Regions from separate parts of the Halomonas sp. 3A7M genome, predicted to be linked through region 3. Evidence: predicted binding sites of a transcription regulator. Region 3 holds the regulator's gene; each other region holds the start of a gene.

Region 1 (4,737 bases), on a different contig from region 3:
GCACTTTCCGCCTCTAAACCATCCAACCCCAAAGAATTTTCTTGGTGAACTTTTAGCAGCTCGGCCAGACTAAACAAACCTTGGCTGCTCTGCCCAAACATGCCTGTTACCCATTCTGACACCACATTCGCACGGGCAATCACACGGGATTCAGCCGCATTGACTTCTTGGTGATATTGGCCTTTGAGCAACCAGCCAAACAGCGCAATCATCATACATAACGACAGAACATAGAGCGTAATAACGCGCTGCTTTTGGCGCCGAAAGCCAGGCATTACCTGGCTTTTGTTAGTTACCCGATCACTGCGAGGTAGCAGCATTATATGTAGGCCTTATTCAAATATCCCAGAGCACACCTGATACAGTATAAAAAGAACGGTGAAAGATAGACCACAGCGGCTCCTCGTAAGCGGTTCTAAATAGTGGCGCGGCTTGTTTTTGATGTATATCTATTTTCAGCAAAAAAGCTCATAAAAGTCGTTATTTTACTTAATAAGAGGCTGCCATGGCATCGTTAGGCCAAATGAGTGACTACGAAGTACGCTTGGTGCGTATTTTTAAAACGGTCGTGGAATGCGGTGGTTTCACCGCTGCGGAAATCGCTTTAGGCATCAGTCGCTCAGCCATTAGCCAGCACATGAATGATTTAGAAGGCAGGCTAGGCTTTTCGCTATGCCAGCGTGGCCGAGGTGGCTTTAGTTTAACCGAAGAAGGCACAGAAATTTACCAAGCAGGTTTGACGCTACTGACCGCGCTCGAAGCCTTTAAAAGCGATGTAAACGCATTACATCATACCATCAAGGGCGAACTGAATATCGGTATCACCGACAACTTGGTCACCTTGCCTGCCATGCATGTTACCCATGCGCTCGCCGAGCTGACAGCGCCAAACCATGAAGTCACGGTTAATATCCACATGGAGCCTTCAGATGCCGTTATTCGAAGCGTAATGGATGGCCACTTGCATGTCGGCGTAGTGCCTGCGGTTAACTTACCCTCCAGCTTGGAAACACAACTGTTGTACGAAGAGCCTTCGTTTCTTTACTGCGCAGCTGGCCACCCCTTGTTTGATGAAACTGATGAAGCATTCACAGCTGAACAAATTGCCGCTTATCCAGCGATAACGCCTCGCTACCCACTCCCTAGCGATGCGCGTAAAGCACATGATGCGTTAAATTTACAAGCGTCTGCCTCTGATCGGGAGGGCGCTGCGTTTTTGATTCTCACTGGACGGTTTATCGGTTTTCTTCCAGAACATGTTGCCGCCCAATGGGTTAATGCCAATAAGATGCGCGCCCTTCAGCCGGGTACTCAGCATTATCAGATTCCGTTTGTTCTAATCACTCGCCATGATCGCCGACCCAACCGGGTGGTCGATGCATTTTTAGGATTTGTGAAAGGCGCAAAATAGCTCACCTGGTTATGCCAAGCACAAAATAATCAAAGCTCGGCACTTAGCCGAGCTTTGATTATTAACGACGTTTACTTATAACGAGTTTATGGCAGCTTTGCCGTCTCGCTGGCCATGTGTGGTGCGGGCCCTACCTGAGAAGATGATGTTAAAACGTGGCTTGCGGCGTAATAAACAATCGCGCCAAGCGCAGAGCCGGTAAACCAGCCATAGTCATAGAACCAGTTCATGGTGCCGGTTAACAGCGAGATTAGTGTCAGAGCCACCGGCACGCCGAACGCGATAAAACCCGCCACATTAACCGCAGGATAAGCACGGTTATCCATATATAAGCTAGGCACATCTAAACGCTGCTTTTTAATTAGGAAATAGTCCACTGCCATGATGCCTGCGATGGGGCCAAGCAAGCTGGAGTATCCCAGCAGCCAGTTTGAATACATCTGTTCAAGAGACACCCCTTGAGCAATGAGACCCGCTTTCTGCAAAAGATCGTAGCCCATCAATAAAACACCCACCGCTCCGGTCATAAGCACACCGCGGGTTTGGTTAATCAGTTTTGGGGCAATATTCTGGAAGTCATTCGTGGGAGAAACAATATTCGAAGCGGTATTGGTGGAAATCGTGGCAATAATGATTAGCAACATGGCAAGCACTACCCAGAAAGGGCTTTCGATATAGCCAATCAAACGTACTGGGTCAGCAACCGTCTGGCCCACTAGCGACTCAGACGCCGCCGTTAATACAACGCCCAACGCTGCAAAGAAGAACATTGTCAGCGGTAGCCCAATCACTTGGCCAACAATTTGATCTTTTTGGCTTTTGGCAAACCGGCTGAAATCAGGAATGTTCAGCGACAACGTCGCCCAAAACCCCACCATCGCGGTTAACCCTGCAAAGAAGTAGCCATATACCGACGCTCCTTCTGGGCGCGAAGGCGGTTGCGCTAATAACTCAGTCATCGACATGTGCGGCCATGCCCACATCATTAATCCAACCCCCACAGCAAGCAGCAATGGCGCCGCTAGGGTTTCCAGCCACTTGATCGACTCAGCCCCACGAATGACCACAAGAAGATTCATTGCGCCGAAGACAAAAAAGCCAATCACTTCACCTACCCCACCCAGCGCAGCCCAAGCGGGGACCAGTTCGGATAACAGAAGGTGAATAGCCAAACCACCAAACATCGTTTGAATGCCAAACCAGCCGCAGCCTACGAGAGCCCGCACCAAACAAGGCACATTAGAACCTAAAATACCGAACGATGATCGCAGCACAACTGGAAAGGGAATACCAAATTTAGTGCCAGGAAAGGCATTTAGAGTGAGCGGAATCAGGACAATCACGTTGGCTAGAAAAATGGCAAAAAGCGCCTCCCCCACACTCAGGCCAAAGTAGGCGGTTAACACACCACCCAACGTGTAGGTCGGCACACAAATCGACATCCCCACCCAAAGTGCCGCAATGTTCCATTTGCTCCAAGTGCGCTCACTCGCCTGAGTGGGTGCAATATCTTTATTGAAACGAGGGCTATCACCTACGTCTTTGCCTACGTCGAGTTCAATTAACCCCTCTCTGTCCACCATTCGGGATGTTGAGCCAGTCATATAGTCTCCTCAGCAGTGCTGTTGCCCATTATATTCACGGTGTCTGTCTTTTAAGAGCAATAAGCGTGCCTAAAACAAAAGCACAAACACTAACCTATTGATCAAAAAGCTGACTTATCAGGCAGGCATACACATACCTTTAGCGTGATTGTTGTTATTCGCCTTCCAGCTATTAAAAGCCATTAATAAGCGTAGCTATTTAAAAAAAATCCGCACCAAAAAGATGCAAAAAAAACATCAACACCCAAAATAAAATAACACAAGCATATGTTTTTAAATAAAAAACAAAACATCACCAATATCGAACAACACTTCACAAACTTAGCAAAAACATCACTAAAAATAATAAAAACATTAAAAAATCAAAGAGTTAAATCAATCAAGTAAAATTATTAAAAAACACTTGAAACAACACCTCATAAAGGACTATGTTCAAAAAGCTGTCAAACATGACAACTTTATAAACAACAATAAGACGCTCGCTTACCCTCGCTTGTATTACGCTATTTTCAAAGCACGTTTCACAAGCAAGGCTAAGCGAAAAAGGCACAGTAAGACGCCGCTGCACGCCACGTAACCACAAACTTGTTACTTGACCAGTAACGTACCGACATGCGTACGCATGCGGTTGGCGCGTATGACTTGAGAGGGCTGTTCTATGCAGAAAATGAAAATTGGCTTAATTCAAATGGGTCTCAAAACCAGCACTGATTTAGACCCTGCGGCGATCCGCGATGCGATGAACGAAGCGCACCTACCGATGATTCAGCAGGCCGCCGAACAGGGTGTGCAAGTACTGTGTTTTCAAGAAGTCTTTAACCAGCCGTACTTCTGCCCAAGCCAAGATGGCAAATGGTATGCCGCCGCAGAGCGGGTTCCAGAAGGTCCCACGTGTCAGATGATGCAAAAACTGGCTGCCGAACACCGCATGGTAATTATCGTGCCCGTGTATGAAGAGACAGAGACCGGCGTTTACTACAACACCGCCGCCGTGTTTGATGCCGACGGCAGCTACCTCGGCAAATATCATAAAACTCATATTCCTCAAGTGGCCGGTTTTTGGGAGAAATTCTTCTTCAAGCCAGGCAAATCAAACTGGCCGGTCTTCGACACTGCCTACGGCAAAATTGGTGTTTATATCTGCTATGACCGCCATTTCCCCGAGGGCTGGCGTGCGTTGGCACTCAACGGTGCTGAGGTGATCTTCAACCCCTCCGCTACCGTGGCAGGGCTTTCCCAGTACCTATGGGAGCTTGAGCAGCCGGCTTCCGCTGCGGCTAACGGTTGCTTCATTGCCGCTATCAACCGCGTGGGCACAGAAGCACCCTGGAATATTGGCAACTTCTACGGCTCCAGCTACATCGTCAACCCCCGCGGCAAAATCGAAGCCCAGGCCAGCGAAACGGAAGACGAGCTACTAGTGCATGAAATTGATTTAGACATGGTGCGCGAGGTGCGCAATAACTGGCAGTTCTTCCGTGATCGTCGCCCCGATGCATACACCCGCCTCACTGATGGTGAGTAGCCCTGTTGATGAATCATACGAGGACTGCATGATGAGTTTATTGATCAAAGGCGGCACCGTCGTCACCCATGCCGATACTTACCGCGCCGACGTTCTGTGCGTCGACGGAAAAATCCACGCCATCGGCACCGACCTGGACCTCCCCGACAACTGCGACATCATTGATGCCAGCAATCAGTTAGTAATGCCCGGTGGCA
Region 2 (4,737 bases), on a different contig from region 3:
GATGGTGTGCCCCACCAACTTGATGGGCTGGGGGTAGATCACACCTTCAGCTTACTGCCCTGGTCAACAGAAACCTGCGAGTCACCCGACTCTGCATTAGCAGATGCTGTTTTTGTACTGCCAGCGGCGGAGTAACCGCTGACAGATGGGTTGCGAATAGATTGGTCGCTAACAGGTTATTTGTTAAAAGAAGGGGCGGTTAGGCATCATCTGCCAGCGCAGGCAGCAGCGTTTTCAATTTACGAGTAAGAGTATTGCGCCCCCAGCCGAGCAATTCGGCAGCTTCCCCTTTGCGCCCACCGGTATGTTTCAGCGCCGTTTCAATCAGAATACGTTCAAAATCCGGCACGGCTTCTTCCAGCAGATGGGTATGGCCTTCTGCCAGGGCGTGGTCAGCCCAATCCCTGAACGCGGAACGCCAATCGCCATAAACACTACCTTCAGAAGCGCTGACCGAGAGCAGTTCTGGGGGCAAGTCCTCAATGAGAATTTCGCGGCCGGAAGCCATGACCGTTAGCCAACGGCAAATATTTTCTAATTGACGAACATTACCCGGCCACGGCAAACGGGTAAGATGCGCTTCTGCTTCGGGCGTTAACACCTTGATATCGGTGGTCAGCTCTTTGGCAGCTTCCGCTAAGAAATGACGCGTTAAACGCGGAATATCTTCCCGACGTTCGGAAAGGCGCGGCAGATGAACGCGAATCACGTTTAAGCGGTGGAACAAGTCCTCGCGAAACCGCCCATCGTCAACTAACGATTCTAGATTCTGATGGGTCGCGGCAATAATACGTACATCAACTTTTACAGGCGTATGGCCACCCACGCGATAGAATTCACCATCCGCTAACACACGCAGCAAGCGCGTTTGCGTTTCAGCGGGCATGTCACCAATTTCATCAAGAAACAGCGTTCCGCCGTTAGCCTGTTCAAAGCGACCTTGGCGCTGTTGCGCTGCCCCTGTAAACGCGCCCTTCTCATGGCCGAATAGTTCGGACTCAATCAAGTCCCGGGGAATTGCCGCCATATTCAGCGCTATAAACGGCTTGCCTGCTCGCGGGCTATGTTGATGGAGCGCCTGAGCAACACGCTCTTTACCGGTGCCAGACTCACCGTTAATTAACACCGTGATGTGGGAGTGGGAAAGCCGCCCGATGGCGCGAAACACTTCCTGCATAGCGGGCGCTTCACCAATAATCTCAGCACTCAACCCTTCCGGTACGCTGACCGGGCGCTGGCGCTCTCTTGCATGAGCGACCGCACGGCGCACCAGCGCCAGCGCTTCGTCCACATCAAAGGGTTTCGGCAGGTATTCAAAGGCGCCCCCTTGGTAAGACGCCACGGCACTGTCGAGATCCGAATGCGCGGTCATCACAATCACCGGCAGGTCAGGGTGTGCATCACGCACCCGGGACATTAAATCCAGCCCATCAATGCCGGGCATACGAATGTCAGTCACCAGCACATCCGGTGGATTTTCTAACAGTCGCTCCAGCGCGGTATCGGCGCGTTCAATACACTCTATATCCAGGTCTGGCTGCGCTAAGGCCCGCTCTAATACCCAACGGATGGCGCGGTCATCATCGACAATAACCACTCGTGCTACATCGGTTTGTGTCGCCTCAGTCATGACGCTTCTCCGGTGAAATTAACAACCAATGGAATCAGTAAACGAAATTCGGTATGCCCTGGGCGTGAGTCGCATTCGATCAATCCTTGATGTTGGTGCAAAATCGATTGAGCAATTGATAGCCCTAGGCCGCTACCTTCAGCGCGCCCAGAAACCATGGGATAGAAAAGCGTTTCACGTAACGTTTCAGGTATGCCAGGGCCATTATCAATAACCCCCACTTCACTGACTAAACGATGGCGTTCAGCCCCCAGCGTAAATTGGCGGCGTGCGCGGGTGCGCAGCATAAGTTCCGGCGAAGGCGTTGCTGCATCACTCATGGCCTGTACCGCGTTACGTGCCACATTCAACACCGCTTGAATCATTTGAGATTCATCGCCAGAAAGATCCGGCAAACTCGGGTCATAATCACGACGGATCTCAATATGCGGATGCTCGGCAATCAGCAGCGCTCGCACCCGCTCTAACACCTTATGGATATTGACCGGCTCATGTTTGACGATGCGATTGGGGCCCAACATGGAGTCGACCAAATCTCGCAGCCGATCCACCTCTTCCACAATAATATGGGTGAATTCACGCAGTGCAGGATCATCCAGATCGCGCTCCAATAATTGGGCAGCACCACGAATCCCGCCTAAGGGATTTTTAACTTCATGAGCCAAGCCCCGCGCCAACACTTTGATGGTCTCTTGCCGGGTGGTCAGCGCTTCTTCCCGGGAAATCTGCATTAGCCGATCACGGGGCTCTACTTCGAGTAATAGTTCATCGGCTGAAAGCGGGGTCACGGTGTAGTCCACCGTTAATGGCTCGCTGTTCAGCGGCGTAATGCGTGCTTCGCGTTGGGTATAGGGATGAAAGGCATCCCGCGCTTTAGCGAGGACATCATCAATACTCTCATCGCCCCCTAACAGAGTGTCTAAACTAATGCCCTGCACACGGCTAAAACTCACCGCTAGCAACGCTTCCGCTGCCGGGTTCATCCAACGAACACGGAGTTCACCGTCTAGCAGTAAGACTGCAGTGGTGAGGTGTTCAAGTAAGCGCTGGTACATGGCGTATCCTGAAGCGTCGCTGTAAAAAATAGCGTTATCGAGCGTATGAAAGAGAAACTGCAAAAAGCGCGCCAATTGGCCACTTGCACGGCTAATGAGCAGGGGGCGGGGATGTAGCGAGCCGTTATAGCGCAGTCCGAGCGGTCAGCCTGTCACTTATTGCACCATTATAGTGCGCATGACTCATCATCAATAAAAATACTCACCGCATCAGTGCGGCGCCGCAGACAGCGTTCTCCCCTTGCAAACAGACCTCTTCGTCTCACTATTCAGTGGTATAAAAAAACCCCGCCGAAGCGGGGTTTTAGGCCAGTCACACCCGAGGGAGTGATACTAGCTGCTGTGCTTAGCAATCGCTCTTAACAGCTGTAGTACATATCGAACTCAATCGGGTGAGTGGTCATGCGAATGCGCTCCACTTCTTCCATCTTGAGGTCGATGTATGCATCGATCATATCATCAGTAAACACGCCACCTTCGGTCAAGAACGCGCGGTCTGCATCGAGTGCTTCCAACGCTTGGTCCAGGCTGTTGGCAACGGTCGGTACTGACTTACCTTCTTCTGGCGGCAGGTCGTACAAGTTCTTATCCATGGCATCGCCAGGATGAATCTTATTCTTAATACCGTCGATACCCGCCATCAGCAGCGCCGCGAACGCCAGGTAGGGGTTAGCAGTCGGGTCAGGGAAACGTGTTTCAACACGCTTACCTTTCGGGCTGGCGGTATACGGAATACGGATAGAGGCAGAACGGTTACGAGCGCTATAAGCCAACATAACCGGCGCTTCAAAGCCTGGCACCAAACGCTTGTACGAGTTAGTAGACGCGTTCGTGAAGGCGTTCAGAGCACGAGCGTGTTTGATCACACCGCCAATGTAGTAAAGCGCCATTTCGGAAAGCCCAGCGTACTCGTCACCCGCGAACTGGTTCTGGCCATCTTTCCAGAACGACTGGTGTACGTGCATACCAGACCCGTTGTCGCCTACCAGCGGCTTCGGCATGAACGTAGCAGTTTTGCCGTAAGCGTGAGCCACGTTGTGGATCACGTATTTCATTTCCTGAACTTCGTCAGCTTTCTTCACCAGCGTGTTGAATTTAACGCCGATTTCGTTCTGACCCGCGTTAGCAACCTCGTGGTGGTGAACCTCAACGGTCTGGCCAATCGCTTCCAGGGTGTTACACATTGCACCACGCATGTCATGGAAACTATCAACCGGGGGAACCGGGAAGTAGCCGCCTTTAACGCGCGGGCGGTGCCCCAAGTTGCCACCTTCTACCTGATTACTGGTCGCCCAAGCACCTTCATCAGAGGTGATTTTGTACATGGAACCCTGAATGTCAGATTTCCAATGGACTTCGTCGAAAATGAAGAACTCAGGCTCAGGGCCAAAGAAGGCGGTGTCGCCCAGGCCGGTGGACTGCAGGTAAGCTTCTGCGCGCTTGGCAATAGAACGCGGGTCACGGTCATAGCCCTGCATAGTGGCAGGCTCGATGATATCGCAACGCAGGATCAGGGTAGCGTCTTCGGTGAAGGGGTCGAGGAAACCAGTGCCATCTTCAGGACGAAGAATCATGTCGGATTCGTTGATGCCTTTCCAGCCCTCGATAGAGGAACCATCGAACATCTGACCATTTTCAAAAAACTCTTCGTCCACGTCCCGTGCCGGTACGGTGACGTGCTGCTCTTTACCGCGCGTGTCGGTGAAACGCAGATCTACCCATTTAACATCATGTTCTTCGATTAGCGCGAGAGTCTTGGCTGACATAGTGTCCTCCGGTATGAACGTGGCTTAAGCTTGTGACAGTAAGCTACCGATAAAAGAGTTATTAAACAAACCGGCTATCGTTGTAGCACGCCGAGAGGCATCTGCCTACGACCCGCTAGCCGCTGCCTAATACCAAGCACGGAACATGCCAACTCTGCACCAATATGGCATAAAAAAACAACAAGCATTTGTTTTATAAAAGATAAAAAATAAAATACTGCGCTTCTTCATGTAGCATAATGCTCTGCGAAAGAACGAACTTAGCCCTAAAAAGCCACCTAGCTCA
Region 3 (4,737 bases):
AGGGCGACACTATTCGATAGCGAAGAGCGTCAATGGCTAGCGACGGCGGAGACCGGCACCCTAAATACTGACACGCAGGTGCTCACACTAGCTGGCTCAGCCCAATTACTTGCACCCGACGAGGGCTGGCAGCTGAATACAGAGTTATTACATTATGATGGCACCACCCGTCATGCTTGGAGCGATGCCGAAACCATACTTCAGCAACCGCCCCAGCGCATTGGCGCTTCACGCATGGATGTATGGCTGGATGATAGCCAGATCCGCTTAACCAATAACGTGCGCGGCGTTCACCCGCCTGCCACTCGTTCTCAGTAGGAGTCGCGATGAACGCTCTTATTCGCACGGCACTCTTCGTCATTGCGCTACCCATTTCAGCGGCAGCGCTACCGGTCATGGCACAAAGCCAAGCCCCCGTAGAAGTAGAGGCTGACCGTTTAGATCTCGATCAACGCGCAGGCACTGCTGTGTATTCAGGCAACGTCGATATTCGGCAGGGCAATATGCAACTGCGTGGAGATCGCGTTGAGATTCAGCGCAACGATGCTGGCGAGCTATCGCGCGCCGTTGCAACCGGTGGACGAGCCTATATACGCAACCAGCTCGAAGACCAAGCTAGCCCAATGGAAGGCTGGGCAAAGCGCATTATTTATCATGTTGCCGAGCGTCGGGTAGAGCTCATTGACCAAGCGGAACTGACCCAGCAAGCAGATCGCTTTGAAGGTGGACGCTTAGAGTATTTTATCGACCAAGGTGTGGTTCAGGCGCGTTCTGATGTTAGTGGTAGTGAACCACAACGTATCCGCATGACTCTTCAGCCGGAACAATAGGAGTGTCCAGTGGCGACAAATAACGCAGAGCCTGCACCTCAAACCACAGCCTCAGAATCAGCGCCGATAAAAACCCTTTATGCTCGCCACCTAGCCAAAAGCTATAAACGCCGCCGTGTCGTTAAGGATATTAACCTAGAGATATCTCAAGGCAGCGTGGTAGGGCTACTAGGCCCCAATGGCGCTGGCAAAACGACATCGTTTTATATGATTGTCGGCTTGGTAAAGTCTGATGCGGGAAAGGTTGGCATTGACGAGCTTGATTTAACCCATGCCCCCATGCACGAACGTGCAATGGCAGGTATTGGCTACTTGCCTCAGGAAGCCTCTATTTTTCGCAAACTTTCTGTCGCCGACAACATAATGGCAATCCTGGAAACTCGTAAAGAACTCGATCGTAGCGCCCGGGAGCAGCGCCTTGAGTCGCTACTGGAAGATTTTCACATCACGCACATTCGTGACAACTTCGGCATGAGTCTTTCGGGCGGAGAGCGTAGACGTGTTGAGATCGCACGCTCCCTCGCGACAGAGCCTGCCTTTATTCTGCTTGATGAGCCGTTTGCCGGCGTTGACCCGATCTCAGTGGGTGATATTAAAACGATCATTCGAGCCCTCAAAAAACGCCATATCGGCGTACTAATCACTGATCATAACGTCAGGGAAACACTAGATATTTGCGATATTGCCTACATTGTAGGTGACGGTCATATCATCGCCAGTGGCCCCCCTCAGGAAATTCTCAACAACCAGCGGGTAAGAGACGTTTATTTGGGGGCTGATTTCCGCCTGTAAACAGCCACCTGCAAAAAAAATAGTAGTGGTGGCATAGTTATTGCACTTGCACCAAGCCATAACTCGCACTAGGGTGGAGCTTTCTGATTAACGAGTGGTTCTCAGATGGTCATGAAAGCTTCTCTTCAATTGCGTATCGGTACACAGCTGACCATGACACCTCAGCTGCAGCAGGCCATCGCCCTGTTACAGCTATCAACGCTGGACCTCCGTCAAGAAATTCAGCAAGCACTTGATGCCAATCCAATGCTTGAGCAGGAAGATGAGTTCGGCGAACAGGCCGTTAGTGAACCCCAGGAAGTTGAATGGTCCGAAAGCATTCCTAACGAACTCTCAACTGACAGTGACTGGTCAGACACTTATCAAGACCTAGGTAGCCATGGTGCCAGCAGCGAGGGGCCTGACTTTGAGCGTCAAGCCGCTGGTCAAAGTTTGCATGGCCACTTACTTTGGCAACTCGCCATGACAGATTTTTCACCACGCGACCATGCCATTGCTGAAAGCCTCATCGATGCACTGGATGCCAACGGCTACCTAACTCAACCTCTCAATGACATTCGCGAAGGACTTAAAGCCCAAGGGCATGAAGGCCTTAGCCAGCGTGAAGTTGAAACAACCTTGCTGCGCCTTCAACAGTTTGAGCCCACCGGTGTATTTGCTCGCGACCTGCGGGAGTGCTTAATGCTGCAGCTCGCCTCACTACCCGAAGATACACCGCTGCTGATGCCTGCCAAGCGCTTAGTGCGTCAATTTCTTGAAGCGCTCGGTAAAGATGATGTGCGTTTGCTAAAGCGGCGGTTAAGTCTAGATGATGAGCAGCTTGATGACGTAATCCGCTTGATCCGCAGCCTGGACCCTCGCCCCGGGAGCGCCTTTGGCGACACAGATGACAGCTACGTAACGCCAGATTTAGTCGTCCGCCATGACCACGAAGGATGGCACCTGGAGCTAAACCCAGAGGCACTGCCGCGCTTGCGCATTCAACCTGACTACGCAAGCCTCATCAAACGGGCTGACAAGAGCCAAGATAACCAATTTTTAAAAGAGCATCTCCAGGAAGCGCGCTGGCTCATCAAGAGCCTTTCAAGTCGAAATGATACGCTACTGCGGGTGGGCCGAGAAATCATAGCTCGCCAGATAGGCTTTCTGGAACACGGTGAAGAAGCCATGAAACCGCTGATCTTAGCCGATATCGCAGACGCCGTTGAAATGCATGAATCTACTATTTCCAGGGTCACCACCCAGAAATATATCCATACCCCGCGCGGTGTGTTCGAACTCAAATACTTCTTTTCCAGCCAAGTAAGTGGCCAGGACGGCGGCGACAGTCACTCCAGCACCGCCATCCGGGCTCGAATCAAAAAACTGGTGCAAGATGAACCGCCCGGCAAACCGCTCTCAGACAGCCGCCTCGTGGCGCTATTGGAAGAGGGTGGCATTAATGTAGCAAGGCGAACGGTGGCCAAATATCGTGAATCAATGGGTATTCCCTCTTCAAGCGAGCGCCGCCGTTTACGCTAATAAAACAGTGCTAACGAGACAAAGTCTGTCTAGGGGCTTTGCAATAGCGCAAAAAGGGTTACAATCGAAGAACAGTCCGATGGATAAGGAGCACGTCAATGCAAGTAAATATCACTGGTCATCACGTAGATCTGACTGACGCCTTGCGTGACTATGTAAATGAGAAGCTGGAACGCGTTGAGCGCCATTATGACAATATCACCACCGTACAAGTGACCTTATCTGTTGAAAAGGAGCGTCAGCAAGCTGCCTGCACCCTGCATGCTGCAGGTGCCGATCTACACGCAGAAGCATTAGACAATGATATGTATGCTGCGATTGATGCACTAGCGGACAAAATTGACCGTCAACTCGTTAAACACAAGGAAAAAGCACAAGCTCGCGCCCAAGGCGCTGGCGTGCGTTAACTCAATGACGTTGGAAACCATACTTCCCCCGGAGCGCGTGCTGTATGACGTCCCCGGGGGCAGCAAAAAAAGGGTGCTGGAATTTTTCAGCACCTTTATTGCGCAAAACACGCCAAGCCTAGATAGCCAAGAAGTCTTCAGCCGCCTGATTGGTCGTGAGCGTTTGGGTAGCACTGGAATAGGCAACGGCGTTGCCATTCCTCACGCCCGTAGCCCTCACTGCAGCTCGCCTATCGCTGGTTTTTTAAAGTTAGCCGAGCCTGTAGATTTCGATGCTATTGATGGCGATCCCGTCGACCTTGTTTTCGTACTTTTAGTACCCGAAGAGGCGGACGACACGCACTTAGCCTTATTAGGGCAAGTGGCGTCTATCATGAACAGCGTTGACACACGTCAGCAGCTTCGTAGAACGGCTAGCCAACGTGAGCTATTGGACCTTATAACAGCAAAAATTCGTGAACAACCTGTTACTTAAATAGTCCACCGCTAGACACTGCCTACGTTTACCTCCATTTTTATTGGCATGCCAAGAGAAACTCTATGCAATTGGTGATCATTAGCGGCCGTTCAGGGTCCGGTAAATCTATCGCCTTACAAGCGTTAGAAGATCTTGGCTATTGTGCCATCGATAACTTGCCCGCCATGCTACTCGGCTCCCTGGTGGATGAGCTTCGTGAGCAAGGGGCACGCCCCCAATTAGCGGTAAGTATCGATGCGCGCAATTTACCTGCTGCACTAAAGCAACTGCCAAAAATGCTTGAATCTTTGCGTCAGAAAAGCATTCACTTCCAGGTTATCTATCTAACCACCGATGCCCGAATTCTTCTTGAGCGATACTCAGCCACGCGTCGTCGCCACCCTCTTACGCGTGATAGTGACATGACGCTTGAAGAGGCCATCAATAAAGAAGAAGAAACCCTGCTCGACATCCGTGATCTGGCTGACCTGATGATCGACACATCGCGTCTGTCGGTTCATGACCTGCGCCGCCGGATAACGGATCAGGTTGCCCAACAGCGTGAAGATAGATTAACCCTGACACTAGAGTCATTTGGCTATAAACGGGGCGTCCCACTTGACGCAGACCTCGTCTTTGACGTGCGCTGCCTACCAAATCCGTACTGGGATCCTACACTGCGCCAATACACTGGCCGTGATGCCAATATCATCCACTTTCTGAAGGGATA
Region 4 (4,737 bases), on a different contig from region 3:
ATTGGGGCCAACGTTGGTCAGCTGTGATAACGCAACGCCTGCCAAACCAGCGACGCCAGACCCTAATGCGAAGGTCATAATATCGACCCGCGTGGCACGGATACCCATGGAGCGTGCCATGGCGCGGTTTTGGGTCACTGCACGCACTTCAAGCCCTAGTCGCGTGCGGCGCATAATCAGCATCAGCGCGGCAAACACCACCAGTGCAAAACCGAGTACAAACATACGATTAAGAGTCAGCGACAGCGCATCGTTAATCACTAATGAACCGCTCATCCATTCGGGCGTTATGACCGTACGGTTTAGCGGTGAAATCACCGTTCTCACCAGCTGCTGTAAAATCAGGCTGATACCGAACGTCGCCAGCAACGTTTCCAGCGGACGCCCCTTCAGGAACTGAATAACGCCCCGCTCAATGGCAATGCCCACCAGCGCGGCCACCATAAAGCCCGCAGGGATCGACAGAATTAGCGCCAATCCTGGCTGGCCGGGCAACAGCTGCTGCATCATCCAGGTGGTATAAGCGCCGAGCATGATTAGCTCACCATGAGCCATATTGATAACGCCCATCACGCCAAAGGTAATGGCCAGGCCAATCGCCGCCAACACCAGTACCGAGCCAAGCGAAAGCCCGAAGTAGAGTGTTTCCAGGCCACGGTTAATTTTGAGATTCTGCTCGATGCTGCTCAGCGCTTCATTGGCGGCATCGGCAATCATGGGGTCATCGCTATTCGCCGCGCGACTAAGCGCTACTCGAACACGTGGATGCAAACTGCCTCGCAGCGTTTCAACGCCTTCAAGCTCGCCGCTTTCAACTTGGTAAATCGCCAGCGCCTGGGTCAGCCTGCGCACTACCTCAGCGTCTTCTTCGTCAGCAATCAGTTGACTGAGCGGTTCGGCCAGCTCCTCATCGACCTCGCCCAGTAAGCGGCTGGCGGAAGTACGCCGGCGCTCAACGTTTGGCGAATACAAGTCCACTACGGCAATAGCGCTGCGTAGCTGATTGCGTAGATTGTTATTAATGCCTATACGATCCAGGTCGCGGCGGGACATCTCCCCCAGCGGTTCATTGGTCAGCGCATCTGCAACTGGCCAATCGCGACCTTGATTGTCGAGCACCACCACAAAACGACCGTCGTCAGTGCGCTGCAAGCGACCGTCCAACAAGGACTGCAGCCAATCACGCGCGCGCTCATCATCGCTTTGCAAAATAGCGTTGATCGCTTCGCCTTTGGCGGAATAGGAACGCACGTCCAGCGCGTTTAGTAGCTCAAGCGCCGCTGCGTCATCAGCCTCAACGGTGGCGCTTGTTTGTGCCTGGGCGGTGACTGTGACGCTTAACAACAGCAGACACAGCAACCCTAAGGAAAAGAAACGCCTCATGGGGTTCTTCCTTTGGTTAACAAAAAGGGGGGAACTGAAGATAACGGTGCCAAGAACAAGTTTCCGCGAGGGCGCTGTGAACCCATCCATGGGCGCTACTTTCGCCATCTGACCGCCATGGATGGCGGAAATGCCGGAATAGCCAGGAGCATTTTCCGGCCATGGCGAAAGCCCCTCGCTTCAACCTGTCCTTACACCACAGCGTTAACAGCGGTCATTTCCCTGCTATATATCGCTTTACTTACTCAGCGAGAGCCGCTTCGGCTTCTTCTGCTGCGGTGCTGCCACCACACGAGCCGTTCACCACGTTGAAGTTGCCGCACTCCATGGGCTTGCGCCAATCGGCAATCAAATCACGTGAGCCAGGCAGGTAGTCAGACCAGGCATCGCCCGCTACGGTAGAAGGCGTTTGCCAGACAATATCGAACTGGCCATTGTCTTGAACTTCACCAATCAGTACCGGTTTAGTGATGTGATGGTTGGGCATCATCGCCGCATAGCCACCGGAAAGGTTAGGCACGGCAACACCGATAATCGCGTCTTTCACCGCATCCACGTCGGTAGTGCCTGCTTTACGCACCGCTTCGGCCCACATGTTGAAGCCAATGTAGTGCGCTTCCATGGGGTCGTTAGTGACGGCCTCTTCGTCGCCGGTGTAGTCGATCCAGGCGTCGATAAAGTCGTAGTTGTCATCAGTATCGACGCTCATAAAGTAGTTCCAGGCCGCCAAGTGGCCGACTAGCGGCCCCGTATCGATGCCGGTGAGCTCTTGCTCGCCCACAGAGAAGGCGATGACCGGAATATCGGCAGCATCGATGCCTTGGTTAGAAAGTTCGGTGTAAAACGGCACATTGGCATCGCCGTTAATCGTCGAGATAACCGCCGTGGGTTTACCCTCTTCACCAAAGCGGCGTATTTCTGACACGATATTCTGCCAGTCTGAATGGCCGAACGGCGTGTAGTTGATCATGATGTCCTCATCAGCGATGCCATGCTCATCTTTGAGGAACGCTTCGAGAATACGGTTGGTGGTGCGCGGATAGACGTAGTCGGTGCCGACCAGCGCAAAGCGTTCGATGCCGACTTCGTTAATCAGATACTCAACCGCAGGAATCGCCTGCTGATTGGGGGCGGCACCGGTATAAAAGACGTTTTCCGAGGACTCCTCACCTTCATACTGCACCGGGTAGAACAACAGGCCGTTAAGCTCTTCCACTACCGGTAGTACTGCCTTACGGGAAACGGAGGTCCAGTTGCCGAAGATCACGTCGACCTCTTCTTGCGCCAATAGCTCTCTTGCACGCTCAGCAAATAGCGGCCAGTTAGAGGCAGGGTCGACAACCACTGCTTCAAGCTGGCGACCCAGCAAGCCACCCGCGTCGTTTTGCTGTTCAATAAGCATCTCAACGGTATCTTTAAGCACCGTCTCACTGATCGCCATGGTGCCGGAGAGTGAGTGAAGGATACCGACCTTGATTGGATCATCATCCTGGGCAATGGCCTGTGTACTGGCCCCCATAACGGCGGCGGCCATTAAGGCAGTAGCGAAACGGCCAACGGTACGAGGGTGTGTCTTGCGCTGCAATGTGGTCACTTGAACCTCCTTGCGCCCCTTATGACGGGGCTCGTTATTTGAGCTTCGCGGCCAAGGACTCCCGTTATGTAACGCGGGAACAATTATTACGGGGCTTGGTGCATCCACTAGCTCCTAGCTTTTGCAAGGTTTGCGCCACACGACAAAAAGAAACACTAAAAATATTAAAATCAAAAAGTTAGTTATAGAAAAAGTAGTCCCGTTTTCACCGACCGCACTACCGTGGCGCGCCAACATCCAAAAAATGCACGCTGTTTATGCACCACAACGACACCTCGCACCAATAGTGCGCTTTGCGTTGCATACGGCGATTAATCCCGCCCCATTGCTTGCATAAAAAAAGCGCCCTAGGAAACCCTAGGACGCTTTACACGCCTGCCGGTGCTCTATTCAGCAGTGTTCAAACGCTTAGTGCGGCGCTTTTTCAGCAGCGGTAAACCAAGCGATAGCACAGCGATGACCAGTAACGACAGTGAAATCGGCTTGTCGATAAAGGTCGTCCAATCCCCACCGGAGATCTGCAGCGCGCGACGCATGGACTCTTCCATGATGTTGCCAAGAATGAGCGCCAGAATCAGCGGCGCGGCAGGGAAGCCGAACAAGCGCATTCCCAAACCAACCAAGCCAAAACCAAGCAGCAGTAATAAGTCGAACACGCTGAAGCTCATACCGTACACACCGATCATGCAGAAGATCAAAATCAGTGACAGCAACAATGGCTTGGGCAGATCGAGAATCTTGGCGATCAGCGGAATCAGCGGCAGGTTAAGCACCAGTAGGAAGATATTGCCGATATACATACTGGCGACCACGCCCCAGAACACATCAGGACGCTGTTCAAGCATCATCGGGCCAGGATTAACGCCCATCACCAACAGTGCGCCAAGCAGTACGGCGGTGGTGCCAGACCCCGGCACCCCCAAGGTTAACAGCGGTACAAACGAACCGGTGCACGCCGCATTATTTGCCGCTTCTGGCGCAGCAACGCCTTTGATGTTGCCTTTACCAAAGGTATCGCCGTCTTTGGCAATGCGTTTTTCCATGCTATAGCCAAGAAACGAGCCGATGGTCGCGCCGGCGCCCGGCAGTACACCGGTAAAGAAGCCCAATACTGAACTGCGGCTAACAGGGCCTGCTATCTGCTTGACTTCACTGCGGGACAATTTCAACGACCCGATCGCGTTACGTGGCGCTTCTTTACCACCACCTCCGCGCAGCAACATGTAGAACACTTCGGCTAACGCGAAGATACCCAGCGCGACGACCAGAAAGTCGATACCGTCGAGCAGGTGAATAGAGCCAAAGGTAAAGCGCTCGGTGCCGGTTTGCATATCAATCCCGACAATCGAGATCATCACCCCGATAACAGCGGCAATTAAGCCTTTAACCAGCGACTTATCGGATAGCGACACAACCGCGGTTAAGCCCAGCACCATCAACGCGAAGTATTCAGCAGGGCCAAAACTTACCGCGACTTTGGAGAGCAGCGGCGCAATTAACATCAAGAAAACAACGGAGATGGTACCGCCAACAAAGGAGGAGTAAGCGGCAATCGCCAGCGCCTTACCTGCCAACCCTTGCTTGGCCATCGGATAGCCGTCAAAAGAGGTCGCAACCGTTCCCGCCACACCGGGGGCGTTCAGCAAAATAGACGAGGTGGAGCCGCCAAAAATAGCGCCGTAATACACCCCGGCCATCAAGATCAGCCCTGAAGAGGGCTCCATAGCGAAGGTAATCGGGATCATCAGCGCCAACGCGCT

What was found. The regulator sigma-54, encoded in region 3, starts transcription at its own class of promoters, with help from an activator protein. The targets are predictions, from matches to a motif close to TGGCACNNNNNTTGCTNT.
Region 1: the regulator sigma-54 is predicted to act here: its motif matches at 3,069-3,086, upstream of INT19_RS05610 (NCS1 family nucleobase:cation symporter-1).
Region 2: the regulator sigma-54 is predicted to act here: its motif matches at 2,742-2,759, upstream of glnL (nitrogen regulation protein NR(II)).
Region 4: the regulator sigma-54 is predicted to act here: its motif matches at 3,098-3,115, upstream of urtA (urea ABC transporter substrate-binding protein).

The regions. Positions count from the first base shown of each region.
Region 1 is NZ_JABUZD010000066.1:32,402-37,138, reverse strand. It holds gene INT19_RS05620 (bifunctional diguanylate cyclase/phosphodiesterase) at 1-320, opposite strand, end outside; gene INT19_RS05615 (LysR family transcriptional regulator) at 506-1,411, shown strand; gene INT19_RS05610 (NCS1 family nucleobase:cation symporter-1) at 1,498-3,015, opposite strand; gene INT19_RS05605 (nitrilase-related carbon-nitrogen hydrolase) at 3,674-4,540, shown strand; gene hydA (dihydropyrimidinase) at 4,572-4,737, shown strand, end outside.
Region 2 is NZ_JABUZD010000155.1:21,762-26,498, forward strand. It holds gene INT19_RS13705 (ChaN family lipoprotein) at 1-135, shown strand, start outside; gene glnG (nitrogen regulation protein NR(I)) at 200-1,630, opposite strand; gene glnL (nitrogen regulation protein NR(II)) at 1,627-2,685, opposite strand; gene glnA (glutamate--ammonia ligase) at 3,045-4,451, opposite strand.
Region 3 is NZ_JABUZD010000162.1:128,726-133,462, reverse strand. It holds gene lptC (LPS export ABC transporter periplasmic protein LptC) at 1-318, shown strand, start outside; gene lptA (lipopolysaccharide transport periplasmic protein LptA) at 327-830, shown strand; gene lptB (LPS export ABC transporter ATP-binding protein) at 897-1,622, shown strand; gene INT19_RS14465 (RNA polymerase factor sigma-54) at 1,728-3,143, shown strand; gene hpf (ribosome hibernation-promoting factor, HPF/YfiA family) at 3,242-3,550, shown strand; gene INT19_RS14455 (PTS sugar transporter subunit IIA) at 3,555-4,025, shown strand; gene rapZ (RNase adapter RapZ) at 4,091-4,737, shown strand, end outside.
Region 4 is NZ_JABUZD010000038.1:30,889-35,625, forward strand. It holds gene urtB (urea ABC transporter permease subunit UrtB) at 1-1,383, opposite strand, end outside; gene urtA (urea ABC transporter substrate-binding protein) at 1,625-2,977, opposite strand; gene INT19_RS03030 (tripartite tricarboxylate transporter permease) at 3,364-4,737, opposite strand, start outside.